Regions from separate parts of the Yimella radicis genome, predicted to be linked through region 2. Evidence: predicted binding sites of a transcription regulator. Region 2 holds the regulator's gene; the other holds the start of a gene.
The links. The regulator LexA, encoded in region 2, represses DNA repair genes until DNA is damaged. The targets are predictions, from matches to a motif close to TCGAACANNTGTTCGA.

Region 1 (5,977 bases), on a different contig from region 2:
CGTCGGACGAGTGAAGCTGATCAACGACGACGGTCCGGGACTGCTGCGCCTGGATGAGGAACTCGGCAAGCGCCCGACCGAGTCCACCGAGGCCTGATCGCACATACGAAAGGCGCCGTCCCGGATTCGGGACGGCGCCTTTGCGTTGGCTCAGCGCGACGATCAGTGCTTGGTCTGCGAGGAGGTGAGCGGCGGCTGGCTCGACCATGGGAAGTCGATCCACTGATCGGTGTACTTCCACACATAGTCGCAGTTGACGATCGTGCGCGATTTCTCGTAGATGCACGCGATCTTGGACTCGGCCACGTGGTCGGCGACGAACTCCTGCACCAGCTTCAGCGTCTTGCCGGTGTCGGCCACGTCATCGACGACAAGCACCTTCATCCCTGACAGATCCACCGCCGCAGGTGTGGGCGGCAACATGATCGGCACGTCCAGTCGCTGGTCGACGCCGGTGTAGAACTCGACGTTCACCACCGACACGTTCTTGATATCCAACGCGTACCCGAGGGCGCCGCCGAACGGCAGACCGCCACGCGCGATCGACAGGACGAGGTCAGGTTCGAAGCCGGAATCGACGACATTCTGGGCGACCTCGCGCACCGCACGCCCGAAGTCTTCGTAGGTCAGCACTTCCCGCTCAGCAGCCATGTGTAGATCCTGCCGCATGCCGTCCCGAACGTGTGCACCGGCCGCTTGCATATATCGAACATGTGTTCGATGCTTAATGGATGGCCACGACCCTTCCGGATCGACTGGAGACGATCGCTGCCCTACGCAGCGAACTGCACCGCGCACAGCCGGCCGGACAGTCGCTGCCCACCCATTCCGCCCTGGCCGAACTGGTCGGGCCAGGACTACGAGTGGGCACCGTTCACTGCATCACCAACTCGACGAGCCTGGGAATCGCCTTGATGGCCGGCGCATCCGCTGCCGGATCATGGTGCGCCACAGTCGGTTTCCCGGATCTGGGCCTGGAGTGTGCGGACGAGTGGGGCGTCGACCTGGAACGTCTTGCCCTCATCCCACGAGTACGACCCGAGCAATGGCTCGACACCGTCTGCGCGCTGATCGAGGCGATCGACGTTGTCCTCGCTCGCCCTGCTCCACCCCTCACACCCGGGTTGCGCAATCGACTGCTCGCCCGCCTGCGCCACCGGGGCGCGACCCTGCTTGTTGCCGGCGCCTGGCCGCAGGCGACCAGCACCTTCGAGGTGACCGCCGATCGTTGGCACGGGCTCGAACACGGCCATGGCCACCTGGTGAGTCGCGAGTTGACGATCTCGTGCACCCGCGGTCACCGCACCACGAGCGCCACCGTGCAGTGGCCACCACCGCACCGTCGGTGAGATCTTCCGCGACATGAGAAGTGGCCCCGGGAGAACCCCGGGGCCACTTCATGCGATCACGACAGATCAGTGGTTGTCGCGGCCGTCCTTCAGGTCGCGAGCCTTGTCCTTCGCCTTGTCGGCAAGGCCGCGGTTGTCGTCGCGACCACCGTCGACACCACGACGGCCGTCCTCGTCGACGACGACTTCCTCACGGGCGACCTCGGCGTCGACGCGGCGCTCGTCCTGGACCTTGTTGGTCTGCAGTCCGACGCGCTCCTTGTCGACGACCTCCTTCTCGACCACCGGACGCTCCTCGGAGAGGGTCACCGACACCTCGTCGTCGCCGAGCTTGCCGCCACGGCTGCCGTCGCCATCGGTGATCGGCTCACGGACGACCTCGAACTCCTCGCGCTCGACCGGTACGGTGATCGTCTTCTGCTCGGTGACGACGTGCTTGCGCAAGCGGACGCGGCCGGTCTCGACACGCTCCTTGCCGACCTTGAGCTCCTCCTCGCGACGGACGACCGAGTTGTCGTCGCCGTCGAAGCCGCGTCGGTCGCGGTCGCCGGTGTCGGGACGGTCGCGGTCGACATCTCCGCCACGGCCGGCAACTTCACCAGCAGCACCGGCAGCACCCAGGCCGTCACGGTCGCGGTCGCCGTCATTGCCGATACGGCCGTCACCCACACCGCCGGCGCGGCCACCGTCGAGCTGGTAGTAGCGGTAGATCTCGTCCTGCTCCTGCTCGGACAGGTGACCGTCGGCGTCGACGTTCGGCGCGTCCTTGATGAAGTCCTTGGTGTACGGGACACGCAGGTCGTCACCGTCGTTCTGCGCCATGTCCAGCGGAACGAAGGTCTCGTTGTTGCCGAAGAGCCCGGTCTTCACCGTCACGAAGGTGGGGCGGTCGGTCTCGTCGTCCAGATAGACCTGGCCGATCGAACCGACCTTGTCACCGTCCTGGTCGACAACGTTCTGGCCGTGCAGTCGATTGATGTCAAGCGTCATGAACTACAACCCCTTTCAAGAGATGTTGGTTGAGACTTTCTGCTCTCCCAAGAACTGTTCGATAAACAGTCACACCTCATTTTTGTCATGCCCGGGGACGAGGTTGGGGCTTGCGGAGCGACAGATTTTCTGATTGATGTCCCCCCTGCCCCGCGACTCACCGCGCTTGCCTAGTTCGTACACATGTTCGATACTCGATGGATGACCGCGTCCATCCCGCTCAGCACACGCCCCGCGCGTGCGCTGGTCGTGTGGTGCCCGAACTGGTCGATCGAGGCGGTACGCCGCTCGATGGGAAGCGCCGCCCCGTCGGCCTTCGCACTGGTTCGGGCCGGCCGGCTCGTCGCGGTCTGCGAGACCGCGGCCCAGGAAGCCGTGACCGTCGGCCTACGGGTCCGAGAAGCGCAGGTACGGTGTCCGAACCTTGTTGTCCTGCAACATGACCCGGCACTCGACGAGCGATGCTTCGCGCCGGTTCTACGTACGGTGGAGAAGCTCGTTCCCCACATGCAGGTGCTGCGTCCAGGCACGATCGCGATGCGTATCGCCGGTGCTTCGCGTTTCTACGGCAGCGAGGACGCCGTGGTGGAGAGCCTGTTCGACCAACTGAGCGACACCGACGTCCCCGACGCCCGGATCGCGGTCGCCGAAGGACTCTTCGCAGCAGAGCAGGCCGCGTACGCGACGACACCCGAACGTCCGTTCGTCAACCTGTCCGCCGACGACACCCACCGCTTCCTACGTACCCTGCCGGTCGAGGCCGTCGCGCAGGAGGTCGATCAACTTGACCTGGCAAAAACTCTGCGCCGCATCGGTATTCGCAACCTCGGCGCGTTCGCTCGACTGCCTCGACAACAGGTTCATGCACGCTTCGGCGAGGGTGGCCTGCGCGCCCACCGACTCGCGAGCGGGCAGGACGCTCCTTTGTTGCGCACATCCCCGGTCCCCACCGATCTTTCGGTACGTGCGGTCTGCGACCCACCGGCCACCGACACCGCCACCATCACCCACTGGGTACGCGTTCACTGCGAGCAATTGACCGAGCGCCTGCGCCGTGCCGGACAGGTCTGCCACGAGATCCGTGTCGAACTGCGCACCGAGGCAGGAGTGGTACACGAACGCCGGTGGCGGCACACCTGGCCCTTCGGAGTCGACGACATGGTCGAGCGGGTCCGGTGGCAACTCGACGACTTCGACGCCGAACAGGAGACCCGGTTCGACGCAATCAGCTCCGTGGCCGTCGCCGCCGAATCTCCCACGGCTGCAGGCGAACACGCTCAAGGCCTCTGGGGAGAACGCCCCGACCGACACATCGTCCATGCACTCACCTCGCTGCAGCACGAACTCGGTCACTCGGGCGTGTGCAGCGCGACGTTGGTCGGCGGACGGTTGCTGCACGAGCGACAGGCGATCCGTCCGTGGGGTGATGCCGCCCCGGCCCAGGCCCGGCTGGAGCAACCCTGGCCGGGCACCGTCCCAGGCCCGGCACCGGCCACCGTCTTCCGACGAGCCCGCCCCGCAGAGGTGAGCACGGACGACGGCGAGGCGGTCGGGGTCGATTCGCGCGGCAACCTTTCCCATCCGCCGACCCACTGGCGGCCGGCCCATGATCGGTCTCCCCGGCGCCGGATCGTCGCATGGAACGGACCCTGGCCACTGCGTCAGCACTGGTGGCAAAAACCGTTGCAGGTCAATCGTTTTCAGATCATCGACGACGCATCCCAGGCGTGGTTGCTGATCGCCGCACCGAACGGCTGGTGGATCGAGGCTCGCTATGACTGACCTACGCAGGTTGTGGTGGTGAGGGATGGGATGGAACAACCCGCCGATCCCGTGGTCGCAACTGGAGCAGGCCCTCTCTCACGGCGTCCGCCCGCAGGTGCGGCAGGAGTTGGTCGCCGACGGTGGTGACGGGCCGGCGTTCTCCCGCAAACGTGCCAAGTTCACTCCGGCCAGGATCGACCGCCCCGACGTCGTCGTGCCCTACGCCGAACTGCATGCCCACTCGCACTACAGCTTCCTGGACGGTGCCTCCTCGCCCGAGGATCTCGTCACCGAGGCGGTGGCGCTCGGGCTGCACGGGCTCGCACTCACCGACCATGACGGGCTGTACGGCATCGTCCGGCTCGCCGAAGCTGCCGAGAGTTACGGCGACCTGATCACGATGTACGGAGCTGAGCTGTCGTTCGGATTGAGCGCACCGCAGAACGGCAACGCCGATCCGGAAGGACATCACCTCGTCCTGATCGCCGATGGCGTGGAGGGGTACCGGAAGTTGGCCACCGCCCTCACCGACGGTCACCTACACCCGGAGGCGGAGAAGGGGCGCCCGGTGCACGACCTCGCCCGCATCGCAAGCATCACCTCCGGGTCAAGTTTTGTGCTGACCGGGTGCCGCAAAGGCCTTGTCCGGCAAGCACTTTCGCGAGGTGATGAAAGCGCTGCCATGAGCGAACTCGAGCGTCTGGCCGAACTCTTCGGTCACGATCGCGTTTTGGTCGAACTCACCGATCACGGTGACCCGAGTGACGGTCCACGCAATGACCGACTGGCCGATCTGGCTCGCCGGTGCCGACTCGACGTCGTGGCGACCAACGCCGTCCACTACGCCTCCCCGGAGAACTACCCGCTCGCAACAGCCGTCGCGGCCGTTCGCGCACGGCGCAGTCTCGACGATCTCGACGGCTGGTTACCCGCGTCCGACCAGGCTCACCTGCGCAGCGGGGGCGAGATGCAGCGACGGTTCGGTCGGTTCCCCGGTGCGATCGAGCGCACCGTCGAGATCGCCGACCAGTCCGGCTTCCGGCTCCGTGCAGCGACCCCACGTCTGCCGAAGCAGGACGTACCGACCGGACACACGTCGATGAGCTACCTGAGACAACTGGTCGAAACCGCTGCGGCACAGAAGTTCTCGCCGATGTCGACCGAGGTGCGCCAGCGGCTCGACAAGGAACTCGACGTCATCGAGGCCAAGGACTTCCCCGGCTACTTCCTGATCGTCCACGACATCGTCACCTTCGCCCGTGGCGAAGGCATCCTGTGCCAGGGCCGCGGGTCGGCGGCCGCGTCCCTGGTCTGTTACGTGCTGGGCATCACGGTGATCGACCCGATCTTCTACCGGCTGCCGTTCGAACGCTTCCTGTCCGAACTACGCGAAGAAGCACCCGACATCGACATCGATTTCGATTCCGGACGACGCGAGGAGGTGATCCAGTACGTCTACAGGCGTTATGGCCGACGCAACGCGGCGCAGGTGGCCAATGTCGTCACCTATCGTCCGAAGAACGCCGTCCGCGACATGGCAAAAGCTTTGGGGCACAGTCAAGGTCAGCAGGACGCATGGTCCAAGCAGGTCGAACGGTGGGGCGCCGACATCAGTAGTGCCGACCACGACATCCCCCAACCGGTGATCGGCCTGGCGCAACAGGTGCTGACCTTCCCGCGGCACCTGGGCATCCACTCCGGTGGCATGGTGCTCACCGAGCGACCGGTGGGTGAGGTGTGCCCGATCGAGCCGGCCCGGATGGAGAACCGCACCGTCCTGCAGTGGGACAAGGACGACTGCGCGTGGATGGGACTGGTGAAGTTCGACCTGCTCGGCCTGGGCATGCTGGCCGCGCTGCAGTACACCTTCGATC
Region 2 (5,977 bases):
GCCGCCGGAGCGGATGCTCTCCTCCACCTCCTGCGCCAGCAGGGCGAGCTGGTCCTCGGACACCGGCCGGCCCTGGCAGGCCTTGCGGACGCCGGCGAGCACCTTCTGCCGGGAGAACGGTTCGCTGGCGCCGGACCGCTTGACCACCGTGAGGCCGGCGGTCTCCATGGTGGAGAACCGCTTGCCGCACGACGGACACTGGCGACGCCGTTTGATGGAGGTGCCGTCATCACTGCTGCGGCTGTCGACGACCCGGGAGTCGTCGTGTCGACAGAACGGGCAGTGCATGGTCACCTCCTGGTGATGATCCGGGTCGGTTCGGCTCGCAAGGGCATAGGAATGCCCGGGCCACGCGGCCTTGATCGGTCCGATTTGGGGATGTTCTTGTGGATAACCGGTGAAGAAGCCCGTCATTCCTGTTGAGATCCTGGGGACCTACATGTGGACAACTTACATCGGTGTAACTACTACATGTAGGGATGTTATTCCGCTTCGACCCCAAGATGCAAGGCGTGGACCGGAAAGTCTCTCGGCCGATCCGGCACGTTCACCAAACGTGCTGGTCACGGCGCCGAGGCGTTCGCGAACTGGTCGCGACACGCCCGCCATGCCCCCGTGACACACCCGCGCCCCGTTCCCGACGGTAGGGAGACGGGGCGCGCCATGTAAGCGAAGTCGTCGTCAGCGAGGAGCCGTCAACGACTGGCCCGGGTGGACATGCAGAGTGTTGAGGTCGTTCGCGAGCTGAAGGCGCACGACCGCCTCGGCGACCGGCAACTGTGGGTATGCCTGGTGCGCAACCTCGGACAGCGTCTGCCCCGGCTGCACCACCAACTGCGTCGTCGACGGCGAGGAGGCGAACGCCCGCCCGGCACCCCAGCCCGCCGCGATCAGGGTGGCGAGCACGAGCGCGGCGAGCAGGCGACGGCCGCGCATGGTGAGCCGAACCTCATCCCGGCCGACTCGTGCGACCGGCTGGTTCGACGGCACGAGGGTCAGGTGACGCCGGCGCTGCGGTGTGCGGACCACACGCGGCTGATCCCAGTGAGCAACTGCACTCATGATGTTCTCCGTCCCTGGCGCGAGGCGCCGGATCAAGTTCTCGTTCGCACACGTGTGCGATAGAACGTCTGTACGATGTATAGCACGGCTGTTCGAATGATGCGAGACACGCCTCGTACAAATGTTTGAAAACTGTGTCCGAGCCGCATAGCCTCTTTCCATGCTCCGCAGCCTGGCACCGACCACCGACAACCTCCTTCGAAAGAGCGCTACACGGCTCGCCGACATCGGCTTCATCGGTCGTCCAGGACGCGTCACCCGGGGCATGCAGGGCCGTACCGATCGACCCGCCCGCACCACCTCACCGACGGCATGACGAAGGACGCAGACGACATGGCCAAGATCCACCAGCTGCCCGACGACGAGGGCGGCGTAGCGCTGACCACCCGCCAGCGCAAGGTCCTCGAAGTGATCCGCAACTCCGTCGACCGGCGCGGCTACCCGCCGAGCATGCGGGAGATCGGTGAGGCCGTCGGCCTGACCAGCCCGAGTTCGGTGGCCCACCAACTGTCGATGCTGGAGCGCAAGGGTTATCTGCGCCGTGACCCCAACCGTCCCCGCGCGATCGAGGTCATCTCCCCCGATCACCAGCAGGACAAGCGGGGCGTGCGTGGCGGTTCCAGCGTCACCTCGAGCGACGAGTCCGCCATTGACGAGACCGGCACCGGCGACCAGCGTCCGGCAGCCTCCTACGTGCCCGTCGTCGGACGCATCGCGGCCGGCGGGCCGATCCTGGCCGAAGAGGTCGTCGAGGACGTCTTCCCGTTGCCCAAGCAGATCGTCGGTGAGGGCGACCTGTTCCTGCTCAAGGTGGTCGGTGACTCGATGGTCGACGCCGCGATCTGCGACGGCGACTGGGTCGTCGTGCGCCAGCAGCCGACCGCGACCAACGGCGACATCGTCGCCGCGATGCTCGACAACGAAGCCACCGTCAAGACGTTCAAGCGTCGCGACGGCAAGGTCTGGCTGATGCCGCACAACCCGGCGTACGACCCGATCGACGGTGACCACGCGGTGATCCTCGGCAAGGTCACGGCCGTCCTGCGTCGGGTCTGATCACCGGCGTCGATCGCCGCTCGCGTCCCGGTCGACGTCACCCAGTACGTCCCACACCGCCTCCTGCAGCACCTCGCTCAGGGGGCGGTGTACGTGTCTGGTGGCCAGATGTTCCGCTCGCGACCAACCGGTGTTGACCAGCACGATCGGCATGTCGCGCTCGGCAGCACGCCGCGCGAAACGGAAGCCGGACATCACACCGAGCGAGGATCCGACCACCAGCAGCGACTTTGCCCGCTCGAGACGATTGAAGCAATGGGTGACGAGATCCTTGGGTACCGATTCGCCGAACATCACGACGTCCGGCTTCAGCAGATCGCTGCCACAGTTCGGGCACACCACCAGTTCGATGTCATGGATCAGCGAGGGGTCGATGTCGACGTCGCCATCCGGGCGCAGCGGCAGGTCGCGCGCCCTCTCGGCGTCCTGCGCGAACACCGGATTGCGCGTGGCGAACTGCTGCTGGATCCACTCTCGGTCGGCGAGCGCCCGGCAGTTCAGGCAGACGGCTCGCCCGAGGTTGCCGTGCAACTCGATGACATCGCGGGACCCTGCCTGCTGGGCCAGGCCGTCGACGTTCTGGGTGATCGTCGTCTCGAACAGGCCCGCCTCCTCCAGCGCGGCGAGGTGACGGTGCGCTCCGTTGGGCCGCGCCGTCCGGAACCTCTCCCATCCGACATAGGACCGGCTCCAATAACGTCGCCGCGCAGCGACTCCGGCCCGGAACTCGCTCACGGTCATGGGCTCCACACGGCGTACCCCGTCCGGTCCGCGGTAATCGGGCAGCCCGGATTCGGTGGACAGCCCGGCCCCGGTCATGACCAACACGTCGCCCTCGCGGAGCAGGTGGGCCAGGTGGCTGCGGTCGTCCATCGGACCTTCGTTCTCCAAGGGTCGGGTCTGTTCCGAGTTCGAGGCCGCGGTTCATCGAGAGCCGGCGGGCGCATCGGTTCGTACGCTATCGGGGTGGGTCACGCTGGGTTGGCTCGCGGTGATGGGCGGCAGCTGTCGCCACGGGCGGACGCGCGAACACGACCGAGGCCCCTTCGCCCCTGATCCTGCCGTTGTTGCTGGTGGTGGCGCACAGGGGCCACCACCGATCAGCCTCCTCGGTAGCAGCGCCGGAGGCGGTGCGGCGGTGGCCTGGATGATGCACCCGGCGCTGCTGGTCGCCATCGGTTCGGCCGTCATGGCCCTGGGCGTCAGGCAAGGATTCGCCGCAGCGTCCCTCGGCCTCATCCTCGGGCTGGCCAGAGCCCAGGCGGGCGCTCGACCGACGTCGTTCGGGCCACGCCCGAGCTGATCGGCACAACGGCGTTCCTGGACCGGTGAGGATCTGCGGCTCGCGCTGCGATTTCATGCTGAGCAGGCGGGTCGGTCGAACGGTTTGTAGGCTGGTGCGCATGATCGACGCTGCCGGCCTCCGGGTGATTCGTGCCATCGCTGACGAGGGCAGTTTCACCGCCGCGGCATCGTCGCTCGGTTACTCCCAGCCCGCAATCTCCCAGATGGTCCGTCGCCTCGAAGAGCGCTTGGGCACTCCCCTGGTCGAACGACTGGGCCGCAACGTGCGACTCACCGAAGCCGGTGAAGTCCTGGCCCGCCACGCCGGCGCGGTCCTCGGCGCGATCAGCGCAGCCGAATCCGAGGTCGCGGCGATCGCCGGTCTCCAGTCAGGACGCGTGCGACTCATGGCCTTCCCCTCCTCGTCCTCGACGCTGGTGCCGAAGGCACTGTCGCTGGTGAAGAAGCGTTTCCCGCAGGTGCAGGTGAGCTTCGCAGAGGGTGAGCCACCGGAGTCGCTGGCGGCCCTGCGAGCCGGCGAGTGTGACGTCGCTGTGGCCTTCACCTATGACGGGCTGGAGATCAGCAGCGACCACCTCGACGACTTCGAGGTCAAGGAACTTCTGCTCGACCACGTTCGGATCGCCCTGCCGCTGGACCACCCACTTGCTTCTCAGGACAGTGTCGACCTCGCGGCTCTCGCCGAAGCGCCGTGGATCGCCGGTTGTCCGCGTTGCCGTGGACACCTGCTCTCGCTCGCAGCAGCCGCCGGGTATCGCCCGGACGTCGCGTTCGAGACCGAGGACTACGTGGCCGTTCTCGGTCTGGTCGCCGAAGGTCTGGGCGTCGCCCTGGTGCCCGATCTGATCCTGCGGTCGGCACCGAACGCACGGGTCAAGGTGCTGCCCATCGACCCGCCCTCCCACCGCACCGTGTACGCGGTGACGACCCCCGACCTGACCCGCGTACCGGCGGTCGCCGCGATGATCGACGCCCTCGTGGAAGCAGCCGGCGACTCCTCCTGCGTCGGCGACCTGGCGAAACAGCCTGTCTGACAACGCAGTCGGTAGCCCGTCAGCCGGAGCTGCTGACCGAGACGCCACCGTCCGTATGCGGGTGGACGAACAGCATGCCGTCCTGGTCGGTGCGCAACACGGTGCATCCGGCGAGCAGTCGTAACGTCGCCGGCGCCGGGTGCCCGTAGTCGTTGTCTTGGCCGACCCCGATCAGGCAGACCCGCGGGCGCACCACCGCCATCAGATCTGCGTCCTGGTTGGCCGAACCGTGGTGGGCCACCTTGAGCACGTCGAAGGATCCCTCCCCCGTGGCCTGGAGTTCCTGTCGGACGGCGCGTCCGGCGTCCCGTTCGATGTCGCCGGTGAACAACGCCCGGACGCCCCCGGCGACGACCGCGAGCACCACGCTCGCGTTGTTCTGCACCGATCCGGTCTCGAGGGTGCGGGCCGGCCACAGCACCTTCCCCGTGATGCCGGGTGCGTCCACGCTGTCGCCGCGCCGCACCAACCGCACCGGTAACCGTGCGCGTGCGGCGAGAGCCAGCGTCGGTTCACGGCGTGATGCCTCCTCGTGCGGGCCGGCGTCGTCCTCACCCTCGACGAAGGTCGCGACGAGCTCTCGCACCGTGCGGCCGCTGCGCAGTACCCCGGCAAGCCCATCGACGTGGTCGGCGTGGAAATGGGTGAGCACGACGGCGTCGATCCGTTCGACGCCGAGTCGGCTCAGGCAACTGTCGACGGTGTCGGGTTCGGGACCGGTATCGATCAGCAACACTCCGCCCTGGGGTGATCGGACGATCGTCGCGTCTCCTTGCCCAACGTCACACATGGCGACGGTCCACCCTCGCGACGGAGGTGCGGCGGGCACCGGAACGACGAGGGCCAGCGCGGTGACCGCGGCAGCGGCGCCGTGCCACGGTCGGGCCGCGGCCTGGTGCGCCCACCAGTGCCCGGTGGTCAGCACCAGCGCGATGACGAGGACCAGCAGGGCGAGCCCGGCCCAGCCGCCGGGCCAGGGCAGCGTTCCATAGGGCAGGTCGGCCCCGAGGTGCGCGATCGTGGCGATTCCCCAGGCCGGGAGGCCGGCCACCCAGGCGAGCAACTGGGCGAGCGGCGGCAACACCGGTGCGCTGCAGACGACCAGCACTCCGGCGACCGTCGCGATCGGTACCAACGGTGCGGCCAGGACGTTCGCGGGCACTCCGACCAGGCTGACGCCGGGCTGGAGCAGCAGGGTGAGCGGTGCGCAGAAGACTTGAGCTGCCAGAGGAACGCAGATGGCTTCCGCGAGTGGTGCACAACGTCTCGGGAGATATCGGGCGATGGCATCCGCCCACGGGCGCGCGAACAGCAACAGCCCGAGGGTGGCGAAACTGGACAGGATGAACCCGAAGGAGCGAGCCAGGTGCGGGTCGATCGCGAGCAGCACCAGTATCGCTGCGGCCAGTGCCGGGGCTCCTGCGCGCCGGGACCCGCCGCGCAGCGCCAGCAGCCCGACCACTCCCATCGCCGAGGCCCGCACGACCGACGGTTCGGGTCGGCAGAGCATCACGAACAGG

Region 1: a site for LexA is predicted at 2,515-2,530, ahead of ACYU8W_RS11605 (DNA polymerase Y family protein). Genes of this name have one in related genera too.

Annotation. Positions count from the first base shown of each region.
Region 1 covers NZ_BAAGZR010000020.1:5,643-11,619, reverse strand. Annotated here, with positions in the region: gene ACYU8W_RS11625 (ferritin) at 1-97, shown strand, start outside; gene ACYU8W_RS11620 (phosphoribosyltransferase) at 163-651, opposite strand; gene imuA' (DnaE2-dependent mutagenesis accessory factor ImuA') at 732-1,349, shown strand; gene ACYU8W_RS11610 (DUF2382 domain-containing protein) at 1,416-2,339, opposite strand; gene ACYU8W_RS11605 (DNA polymerase Y family protein) at 2,541-4,121, shown strand; gene ACYU8W_RS11600 (error-prone DNA polymerase) at 4,147-5,977, shown strand, end outside.
Region 2 covers NZ_BAAGZR010000009.1:325,952-331,928, forward strand. Annotated here, with positions in the region: gene nrdR (transcriptional regulator NrdR) at 1-288, opposite strand, end outside; gene ACYU8W_RS08660 (LysM peptidoglycan-binding domain-containing protein) at 682-1,062, opposite strand; gene ACYU8W_RS08665 (hypothetical protein) at 1,223-1,378, shown strand; gene lexA (transcriptional repressor LexA) at 1,396-2,118, shown strand; gene ACYU8W_RS08675 (Sir2 family NAD-dependent protein deacetylase) at 2,119-2,991, opposite strand; gene ACYU8W_RS08680 (hypothetical protein) at 3,257-3,421, shown strand; gene ACYU8W_RS08685 (LysR family transcriptional regulator) at 3,522-4,457, shown strand; gene ACYU8W_RS08690 (ComEC/Rec2 family competence protein) at 4,477-5,977, opposite strand, start outside.